DNA from 2 places in the Thalassotalea sp. G20_0 genome. Region 2 is predicted to be linked to the other one. Evidence: predicted binding sites of a transcription regulator. Region 2 holds the regulator's gene; the other holds the start of a gene.

Region 1 (5,122 bases), on a different contig from region 2:
TTTGATTCGGCTTTGGTTTCCACATGGGGTAACAGCGCGGCCACGGCCTCTTTGAGCTTCGGTGTCTTCTTCAGCTCCAGGCCATTGTCCACCAGTTTCGCCACGGCCCATAGCATGTTGGCGACATCCTGTGGCTTGAAGAGTCCTTTATCTTCTTTTGTTTCGGCTTTGGTTTTCACATGGCGCAAAAGTGCGGCCACGGCCTCTATGAGCTTCGGTACCTTCTCCAGCTCCAGGCCATTGTCCACCAGTTTTGCCACGGACCACAGCAGGTTGGTGATACCTTGAGTGTTGAAGTGGTCTTTCTCGTCTTTTGATTCGGCTTTGGTTTTCACATGGGACAACAGAGCGGCCACGGCCTCTTTGAGCTTCGGTGTTTTCTCCAGCTCCAGCCCGTTGTCCACCAGTTTCGCCACGGCCCACAGCAGGTTGGCGACTTCCTGTGGCTTGAAGTGTTCTTTCTCTTCTTTTGATTCTGCTTTGGTTTCCACATTGGGCAACAGCGCGGCCACGGCCTCTTTGAGCTTCGGTGTTTTCTCCAGCTCTAGCCCATTGTCCGCCAGTTTCGCCAAAGACCAAAGCAGGTTGGCGATATGCTGAGGAATGAAGCGGTCTTTCTCTTTTTTTGATTCGGCTTTGGTTTTCACATGGTGCAACAGCGCGGCTACGGCCTCTTTGAGCATCGGTGTTTTCTCCAGCTCCAGCCCGTTGTCCACCAGTTTCGCCACGGACCACAGCAGGTTGGTGATACCTTGAGTGTTGAAGTGGTCTTTCTCGTCTTTTGATTCGGCTTTGGTTTTCACATGGGGCAACAGAGCGGCCACGGCCTCTTTGAGCTTCGGCGTTTTCTCCAGCTCCAGCCCGTTGTCCACCAGTTTCGCCACGGACCACAGCAGGTTGGTGATACCTTGAGTGTTGAAGTGGTCTTTCTCGTCTTTTGATTCGGCTTTGGCTTTCACATGGGGCAACAGAGCGGCCACGGCCTCTTTGAGCTTCGGTGTTTTCTCCAGCTCCAGCCCGTTGTCCACCAGTTTCGCCACAGACCACAGCAGGTTGGCGATACCTTGGGTGTTGAAGTGGTCTTTCTCGTCTTTTGATTCGGCTTTGGTTTTCACATGGGGCAACAGCGCGGCTACGACCTCTTTGAGCTTCGCTGTCTTCTCCAGCCCGTTGTTCACCAGTTTCGCCAGGGCCCACAGCAGGTTGGTAATATGCTGAGGAGTAAAGTGGTCTTTCTCTTCTTTTGATTCGGCTTTGGTTTTCACATGGGGCAACAGTGCGGCTACGGCCTCTTTGAGCTTCGCTGTCTTCTCCAGCCCGTTGTCCACCAGTTTCGCCACAGCCCATAGCAGGTTGGCGATACCTTGTGTATCAATAGTCCTTACTTCAGGTTTTTGGTTGCACTGTATTGTTACTGCATCAAGTAAAGTTGACAGTAAAGCAGCTTGAGTTTCCTTTCCCAACTCATCCATGTATTTATGAGGGGTCAAAACACCCGCTGAAGTAAAGGAATGAAGCGTTGTCGTCAGGCTTCGCCAGGTCCACCCGGGTGTCGCTTTAAAATCGTGCAACAATGGTATCAGTTGGCTTTGTTCACTATGATTTAAAGGTCGTTTTGACGCCAGTGTGTATTGTTTAATTGAACTGGCAAATTGACTGTGCTTTCTACCATCATAGCGATCACCATAACGAGCAGATATCCTCACCAGGCAATTCATTTTTTCGTGTGTAATGAGAGCATTAAAATCATAAACAGGTTTTACTGAATGTCTTGGTGGATAGTGAGAGGAGCATGCGTCAGAAGTATGATAAAATGCATTACACCTTGGGATATAGGGGAGTGGAGTATTCACCTGTCTGACTGTGCTATGCTGATATCGCCCACTCCTTGAAGCATTGGTATGACCATCCGGTGGTTTATAATTATTACCTGATGTCGTGTATTTCCAACTTATACCAGCAGCGCCTCTATCCATAATTATATTTCATTAATTCATAAAAAATATAAAAAGTAGACTACTGTCCTGTATATAGTTCATCTTGCTGAAATGTCTATAAACTCTTGTTTAATTGGTGCTTGCGACGAATTTTATAGATTAAATTCGGAATTCTCTTGTTGTATGTACTTCCTTTGGTTTTGAGTGCCGAAGCCCTAAAACTTTCTCCGGTTATTATCCCCATAATGAGTTTTTACTGGCTTTTTTCTCTTCCTTTTTCGCTTTTTGGTTTACCTGTTTGCTCTTCTAAATTATTGCGCGGTAAAGTAACAGTCATCTGAGAACTGCCCTCCTTCATCGGCTGTAACGTATGCCTTATCTGCTGACCCCTCGCGCTGAAGTGACACAAGGCAATGGGCCTCTGGCGGGGTGGCTAACCTTGTCTTTATTTGATCAATAATGGGTTTTTAGACCAATTTGCTGCCATCCTCGCTACGGGCGCTATTCTCGAGCCTCCTAGCCAAAAACAATTATCAGGGAGCCTCAGGCTTCCATTAAAGATTAAAGGCCAGTGTGATTAGAAACAGCACCACAGTGACACTGGCAATGGTCAGTAATGTTTTCATTTGATTATTCATCTGGCAAGCTGACTCCCCAAAACCCACGTTCAAGAGTAAGTCGCAATCGCTGAGTTTCGTAGCCTATTTGGGTAATGTCGTGTTTCAAAATTGTAATGCTGGAAACGTGTATGTATATACAGTATTCTTTTTAACGACAGGTTTGGAACAGAAATGGAATGGCCATATTGTTGGGGATTGATCCCGGGTCCAGGATTACCGGGTATGGAATCATTGAGGAAATCGGCTCCCAATGTAAATACGTGGCATCGGGCTGTATCCGAATTCAGGATGGGCCACTACCAGAAAGACTTGCCCAAATTTTTCAGGGTATCAATACGGTGATTGAAATGTACAGCCCGCAATCTGTCGGAATTGAGCAGGTGTTTATGGCCCGCAATGCCGACTCTGCCCTGAAGCTTGGGCAGGCCCGTGGCGCGGCGATTGTTGCCGCGGTAAATCATGGGCTTGACGTTTCAGAGTACTCGGCACGACAGGTGAAACAGGCGGTGGTGGGTAAGGGCTCTGCGGAAAAGTCCCAGGTACAGCACATGATTACTTCAATTCTGAAGTTGGATAAAACCCCTCAGGCCGATGCCGCCGATGCGTTAGCAGTGGCATTGTGTCACTCCCACACACGGGCAAGTCTGGTGCGAATGGCCGGTGCAACGGGTAGAAGAAATCGTCGGTTATTAAGTAGTTAAGTCGCTAGAAGAGATACTGAATATGATAGGCAGACTTCGCGGTATTTTGCTGGAAAAAAAAGCCCCATACCTGCTGATTGAGGCAGGGGGTGTGGGCTATGAAGTTGAAGCGCCGATGTCGGTGTTTTACCGTCTGCCAGAGGTTGGTGTTGAGACAACACTTTATACGCACTTTGTCGTTAGAGAAGATGCGCAGCTGCTCTATGGCTTCAGCGACGCCCGGGAGAGAGAGCTGTTCCGTACCCTGATTAAAGTGAATGGGGTGGGTCCGAAACTGGGCCTGACACTGCTCTCCGGAATAGAAGCGTCTGTATTTGTACGTTGTGTTCATGATGGCGACAGTTCTACCCTGGTGAAATTACCAGGGGTTGGTAAGAAAACTGCGGAACGCCTGATTGTGGAGTTAAAAGATAAACTGTCAAAATGGGATAGCGCAGCTGCGCAATTTGATGGTTTGACTGGAACGCCCCTGGGGCAGGCCCTGGAAAAACAGGCCGCTGATACTGAACAGGAAGCCGTCAGTGCCCTGGTTGCCCTGGGCTATAAGCCTCAGGAAGCCAGCAAGGTGATTGGGCGGATTAAAGTAGAAGGTCTGTCCAGTGAAGAACTGATCAGGCAGGCTTTAAGAAGTATGATTTAACATCATTCCCGGGAAAAATTATGATCGAAGCGGATCGCTTAATATCAGCCAGTGAACGCCCGAGCGAGGAGGCCCAGGATCGGGCCATTCGACCCGTCCGGTTGCTTGAGTATACCGGGCAGCCAAAAGTCAGGGAGCAGATGGAGATATTTATCCAGGCGGCCCGAAAGCGTGGTGATGCTTTGGATCATACGTTGATATTTGGTCCGCCCGGGCTGGGCAAGACAACGCTTTCCCATATTGTTGCCAATGAAATGGGCAGTAATATCCGTTCGACTTCCGGGCCTGTGATTGAAAAGGCCGGAGACCTTGCCGCCCTGCTCACGAACCTTGAGCCTAATGACATCCTGTTTATTGATGAGATCCATCGTCTCAGCCCGGCCGTTGAAGAAGTGCTCTATCCAGCCATGGAAGATTATCAGTTGGATATTATGATTGGTGAGGGTCCTGCGGCACGTTCGATTAAACTGGATCTGCCACCCTTTACCCTCGTGGGCGCGACCACCCGTGCAGGGCTGCTGACTTCACCTTTAAGGGATCGGTTTGGCATTGTTCAACGGCTTGAGTTCTACAATGTGGCGGATCTCAGTACCATTGTGCTCCGTTCTGCTGGTATTCTCGGAGTGCAGATGAATAGCGAGGCGGCCAATGAAGTTGCCCGCCGTTCAAGAGGCACACCCCGTATAGCCAACCGACTGCTGCGAAGAGTCAGGGATTACGCGGAAGTAAAAGGCGATGGTTCGGTAACCCGTGAACTGGCAGACGCTGCCCTGAATATGCTGGATGTGGACGCCAGCGGTTTTGATCATATGGACCGTCGACTGTTGCTGGCCATGATTGAAAAGTTTGATGGCGGTCCAGTGGGCGTTGACAACCTTGCCGCAGCCATCAGTGAAGAGCGGGACACCATTGAAGATGTGCTTGAACCCTACCTGATTCAACAGGGTTATATAATGAGAACACCCAGAGGCAGGGTATTAACTAAGAGCGCTTATCTACATTTTGGCTATGATTACCCTTAGGGGCTGTTCAGGTCGTATTATGAACTAGACTTCAGTTCATGCTCGGAGGACCTGTCAGTCCTCTTTTTTTATCCTTACGGCATTTGGAAATATCGTAACAGGAGTACCCTGATACCCTCAGTATGCAACTAAACTTCAACAGGCCACAGTCCGGCCCTATCTAAACAGACAGGATGTATAATATGCTCCCATTTGGAACGCC
Region 2 (5,122 bases):
CACCTGCTCAATCGAACACCCAAAAGCCCGGTCCCCCACGATCGGCGTTTTACCATGATCAATATCCAACACCGGCCCCAGGCAAAGATCTATCCCACAGGTCAGCAACTCAGAGGCCATCAGCCAGCCTGACTCATAAGCCATCTGATACTGTTGATCCGGGTCAAATTCCCCATAAGCCTGTGCCGGGGGCAGACGGGTAAACCCGTCCTTGAAGCGTTGCACACGCCCACCTTCCTGATCCACACAAATTAACAGATCCCGGCGAACATTCCGGACAGAACGAACCAGGGAAATTAACTGTTCCCGACTCTGATAGTTCCTGGAAAAAAGGACAATACCCGCAACACCGGGCAGGGAAAGCAGCTGGTGTTCTTCGGCGGTCAGCTGCGTTCCCTCAAGATCAATCAAAAGAACACCACGGTTCAGGCCTGTTGGCACAACTATATCCTCTAAAAAAAAACGGTATCAGCTAAGCAGTATATCGATCCTGGTACCGGTATCTACACGGTCAAACAGATCGATAATATCTTCCCCGTGCATTCGGATACATCCCCGCGAGCCGGGTTCTCCCATCACTGCCGTATCCGGCGAACCGTGGATATAGATATAGCGACGCATGGTATCAACATTACCCAGCCGGTTATATCCGGGCTCCAGGCCACTGAGCCATAAAATTCTGGTTAAAATCCAGTCCTTTCTTTCAGGGTACTGCTGGCAAAGCCCGGGGGAATAAATCTCACCGGTAAAGCGACGTCCGACAAATACTGAATTAGCCGGCAGACCGGCACCAATTTTCGCCCGGATAACATGCTGCCCAAGAGGTGTTTGCCAGCTCCCTTCCTGCTGCCCGGTTCCCTTGCTGGCAGTAGACACAGAATAAACACGGCGCTTGCCGTCCTCCTCGTGCAGCACCATTTCCTGACTGGCAATATGAACAGTAAGATGCATCGGTAAATCAAACTCTGTATGGTTAAATGATCCGTCAGGTGTGCGATCTGAGACCTGCCGCCATGAAAGGCACCATCTTTCTCATGATATCTTCCAGTTCAGTCCTGACCCCATAATCGCTTTCCGCAATAGCCCTCAGCGCATCCGCTCCTGAAAGGGTAAACACAGCGGAACCCAGAATAAAATAGACTCGCCAGAACAGGTCATTCAGTGGCAACTCAGGACACGCTTTTACCAGCAGCTCCAGATAAGCCTGGAATACTTCCCCATAAACGTCGCGCAAATATTTCTTCAGATGCCCCTGGCCCTGTGTGTAGGCCAGGCCAATCATCCTCATACAAACAGAGAGATCTTCAGGGCTGCGGGGTTTAACCGCCATGATCTGATCCACCAGTAAATGAAGTATTTCTTCCAGATCAATAACGTCATTATTATCCTGATATCGCACAAGAGCCCCGGAAAGATTGCTGACAAAAGGGTCAAGAAAACGGGAAAAGACCGCCTGGATCAGGGATTTTTTGGAGCCGAAATGATAATTAACAGCGGCCAGGTTAACACCCGCCTGACTGGTAATTGAACGCAGCGAGGTCTCTGCGAACCCATGCTCAGCAAATAACTTCTCTGCAGCGTCCAGAATCCTGTCTACTGTCGCTGACTGTGACATGCCTGTAAAACCTCCAATGTAAACATTTGTTTAAAACTAACGTTTGCCAACTGAAACATCAAGTTAGATTAATAAGGCAGGGGTGGTTGCAGACAGCAAAATACTGTATATAATTACATGTACTGTATAAAAACACAGATTTAATCATGTATAAATTGACCAAGCGCCAGACTGAGATCCTTGAACTGATCAAATCTCATGTAGAAGAGACCGGTTTCCCCCCCACCCGTGCAGAAATCGCACAGACCTTCGGTTTCCGATCACCCAATGCAGCAGAAGAACACCTCAGAGCCCTTGCCCGCAAGGGAGCTATCGAGATCACCCCCGGCACCTCAAGGGGTATCCGAATCCCCGGCACCGAATCTTCCGGCCTGCCTATTGTAGGACAGGTTGCTGCAGGAAGCCCCATTCTTGCCCAGGAACATATTGAGGACCACCTGTCCATCAACCCTGATTTCTTTTCCCCCAAAGCAGACTTCATGCTTCGGGTAAAAGGAATGAGCATGAAGGATATCGGTATTCTTGACGGGGACCTTCTGGCGGTCCATAAAACATCAACGGCAGCCAATGGCCAGATTGTCGTTGCCAGAATTGACGACGAAGTAACGGTCAAACGTTTTGAACAGGTTAAAAACAGAATTTACCTGCACCCGGAAAACAAAGAATTCAAGACAATCGAAGTAGACCTCAGCGTTGATACCTTTGCTATCGAAGGACTGAGTGTGGGGGTTATCAGGAACTAGGAGGCTATTCTCGGACAGCCTCCCCGACCCTGAGACAATCTCTGATGTAGAGGACCTGACATGCAAGCATTAACACCATCATCCAGTCAGAACGGCAACGCTCCCTGCATTGACAGTGAACCTGTCAGCTTTATTGATGAACTGATTCTCTCAGGCCCGCCCTGGCAATCAGGACGCTTTCTGAAGACTGTTCTGTATGAGTTGGCTAACGACCAGGATCAACGCTGGCTTACCCTGATACTGTCCAGTGAACAGGCAAAAAACACCATAAACTGGCTGAAGTCATCGGGAATCAGCAGACAGCGCCTTCAGGTTCTCAACCCATCTGCTGAGGCAGACCCACTGAAACTCACTCGCAAGGCACTGGCCTCAGGCACCAGCCACACCGTGGTCAGCTGGATCGAGCAGATCGATAGCATCACACTCTCTGAACTCGAGACCGCCGCTCGCTCAGGTCGATGTCAGGGACTGGCAATCAGGAACAGAGGATAACTGGAGGGTTTGTATGACAGTTAATGAAGAACCCGGTTTTCAGGGATGTATTCTCCAGCGTCAGCTTCTGTTTTACGCCCCACTTCCGCTATGCAGGCATCCAGCATAGCCTTGGCTACCTCCACCTGATCTCCCTGGAGAAAGTCAAGCAACTCCCGGGAGAATGACATGGTAACCAGAGGCTCAGCGTTCTCCTCATCACTGCGACGCAAAACGATTTCGCCGGAAGGCAGTTCAACAATTTCAAGAAACGACGCTGACATAAATAGTGACACCGGGATTTTAGGGTTAGCGGTTAAGCATTGTGCATTAGCCAGCAGAGGCTTTCAAGATATCAGCCATCAACAATAGCTGAATACGGCTGGCAATGAACAAACCTGAAAACATCAGAAACCTACCATTCCAGGCTGAAGTTCCGGCTGTAAGTGACCAGCTCCTTCAGCGACTCAAGCACAGCAAGAAAGCCTTCTGACTGATCAAACCGCACACTATTGGCATTAAACAGAGGAATTTCATTCAGTTCAACACTTTTGCGCTGTATAGGCATGGCACAGTCCTGATGACTTTTTAATAACGCCGACAACCATGAATCATGTTGCTCAAGACGTTCAATGTACTGCAACTCAGTAGACACCTCTCCCTTATGATGAACACTGTTCATTGCCTCATCAAGAGAGGGTAGTTGATTTACCGGCAAACGGTAATTCGTCATAATTTCAGCCAGTAACGAGCGGTAAGCCTGAACCATTGCATTCAGACAGGCCTCACGAAATGCCGGCTTGGCAAGATCATCTGCATCTTCCCAGGCATCCAGCAATAAACGGGCGTGAAAGAGCATTTTATTGGTATATCCCTGCCAATTGTTTGTCATAACCAACTCCATCAATCTTTCGGGAACAACTCGTGTTTTGTCGAGCTAAGGAGTTGTCGCTTAAAAACTTCCTCATTTTGCCACGGAGGCACAGAGTCACAGAGGAAAAGATTTTTTTCTTTTCTCCGTGCCTCCGTGTCTCTGTGGCAAGTTTTTTCTTTGCTGGATAATATCCGAAATGTGGAAGTTATCTCGGGACAGTTCCTAAAAGTTACTAACTGCCATAATACAACAGGGCATAATAGCCCTGTCTCATGAACCCGGGAGGCTGAAATAAATCTAACCGGACTGGCGCTTTTTAGACTGCTTTTCATGCCAGCGACCATCATCAAATACTGCACTCCAACCCGTTGCCTTACCATCGAGCTCGGACATAACATACTGCTGCTTGGTCTTGCGGCTGTATCGAATAATTGCCGGGTTGCCATCAGGGTCCTGACGGGGAGCATCCATCAGATAACCGTACTTGGGGTCAATCATTGCCTGATGGGGCAATAGCTCCGCCACCAGCGGAGCACGGGTCTCTCTGTTCTTGGGAAATTGACTGGCCGCAAGGAACAATCCGGACGCGCCATCCCTGAGCACATAATGATCATCAACTTTGACGCACTTTAACTCAGGCATGGGCACTGGCTCCATTTTGGGTGGAGCAGGCTCACCACTTTTCAGCAACTTTCTGGTGTTCTTGCATTCACTGTTAGTACAACCAAAATACTTGCCGAAGCGCCCGGTTTTCAACTGCATTTCACTGCCACACTTATCGCAGTCAAGTACGGGGCCATCATAACCTTTTAATTTGTAACTCCCCTTCTCCACCTCAAAGCCGGAACAATCAGGGTTATTGCCACAGACGTGTAACTTCCTCTGCTCATCAATCAGATAGCTTTCCATCGCGGTAGAGCACTTGGGACAACGACGCATGGCACGCAGGGCGTTAACCTCGGCGTATTCATCATCGACATCTTCCACCTCCTCACCGGGAACCAGGTTAATCGTCGTTTTACAGCGCTCCTTCGGTGGCAGTGAATAACCGGAACAACCGAGAAACACCCCGGTCGATGCAGTGCGAATCATCATGGGTCGATGGCAGGTAGGACACTCAATATCGGTCAGGGAGGGTTCATTTGCGCGCATCCCTCCGTCACTCTGTTCAGCCTGGGTTAACTGAAGGGTAAAGTCGGCATAAAAATCATCAAGAACCTGCTTCCAGTTTTTTTCACCTTCAGCAATATCATCGAGCTTCTCTTCCATTCGTGCCGTGAAGTGAAAGTCCATGAGCTCATTAAACGACTCATTCAGACGATCAGTCACAATATCGCCCATTTTTTCCGCATAAAAGCGGCGATTCTTCACTGAAACATAACCACGGTCCTGAATGGTGGAAATAATCGACGCATAGGT

The links. Region 2 encodes LexA, which represses DNA repair genes until DNA is damaged. Its sites were predicted from a motif close to TACTGTATNNNNATACAGTA; they were not measured.
Region 1: the regulator LexA is predicted to act here: its motif matches at 2,680-2,699, upstream of ruvC (crossover junction endodeoxyribonuclease RuvC).

Annotation. Positions count from the first base shown of each region.
Region 1 is NZ_JAGHQV010000030.1:40,433-45,554, forward strand. Features, by position in the region: gene J7438_RS16980 (RAP domain-containing protein) at 1-1,976, opposite strand, end outside; gene ruvC (crossover junction endodeoxyribonuclease RuvC) at 2,734-3,258, shown strand; gene ruvA (Holliday junction branch migration protein RuvA) at 3,281-3,898, shown strand; gene ruvB (Holliday junction branch migration DNA helicase RuvB) at 3,919-4,920, shown strand; gene J7438_RS17000 (hypothetical protein) at 5,094-5,122, shown strand, end outside.
Region 2 is NZ_JAGHQV010000035.1:6,608-11,729, reverse strand. Features, by position in the region: gene nagZ (beta-N-acetylhexosaminidase) at 1-441, opposite strand, end outside; gene J7438_RS18375 (L,D-transpeptidase) at 469-951, opposite strand; gene J7438_RS18370 (TetR/AcrR family transcriptional regulator) at 986-1,615, opposite strand; gene lexA (transcriptional repressor LexA) at 1,762-2,358, shown strand; gene J7438_RS18360 (SulA-like leucine-rich domain-containing protein) at 2,419-2,850, shown strand; gene J7438_RS18355 (hypothetical protein) at 2,871-3,113, opposite strand; gene J7438_RS18350 (DUF6586 family protein) at 3,245-3,721, opposite strand; gene topA (type I DNA topoisomerase) at 4,001-5,122, opposite strand, start outside.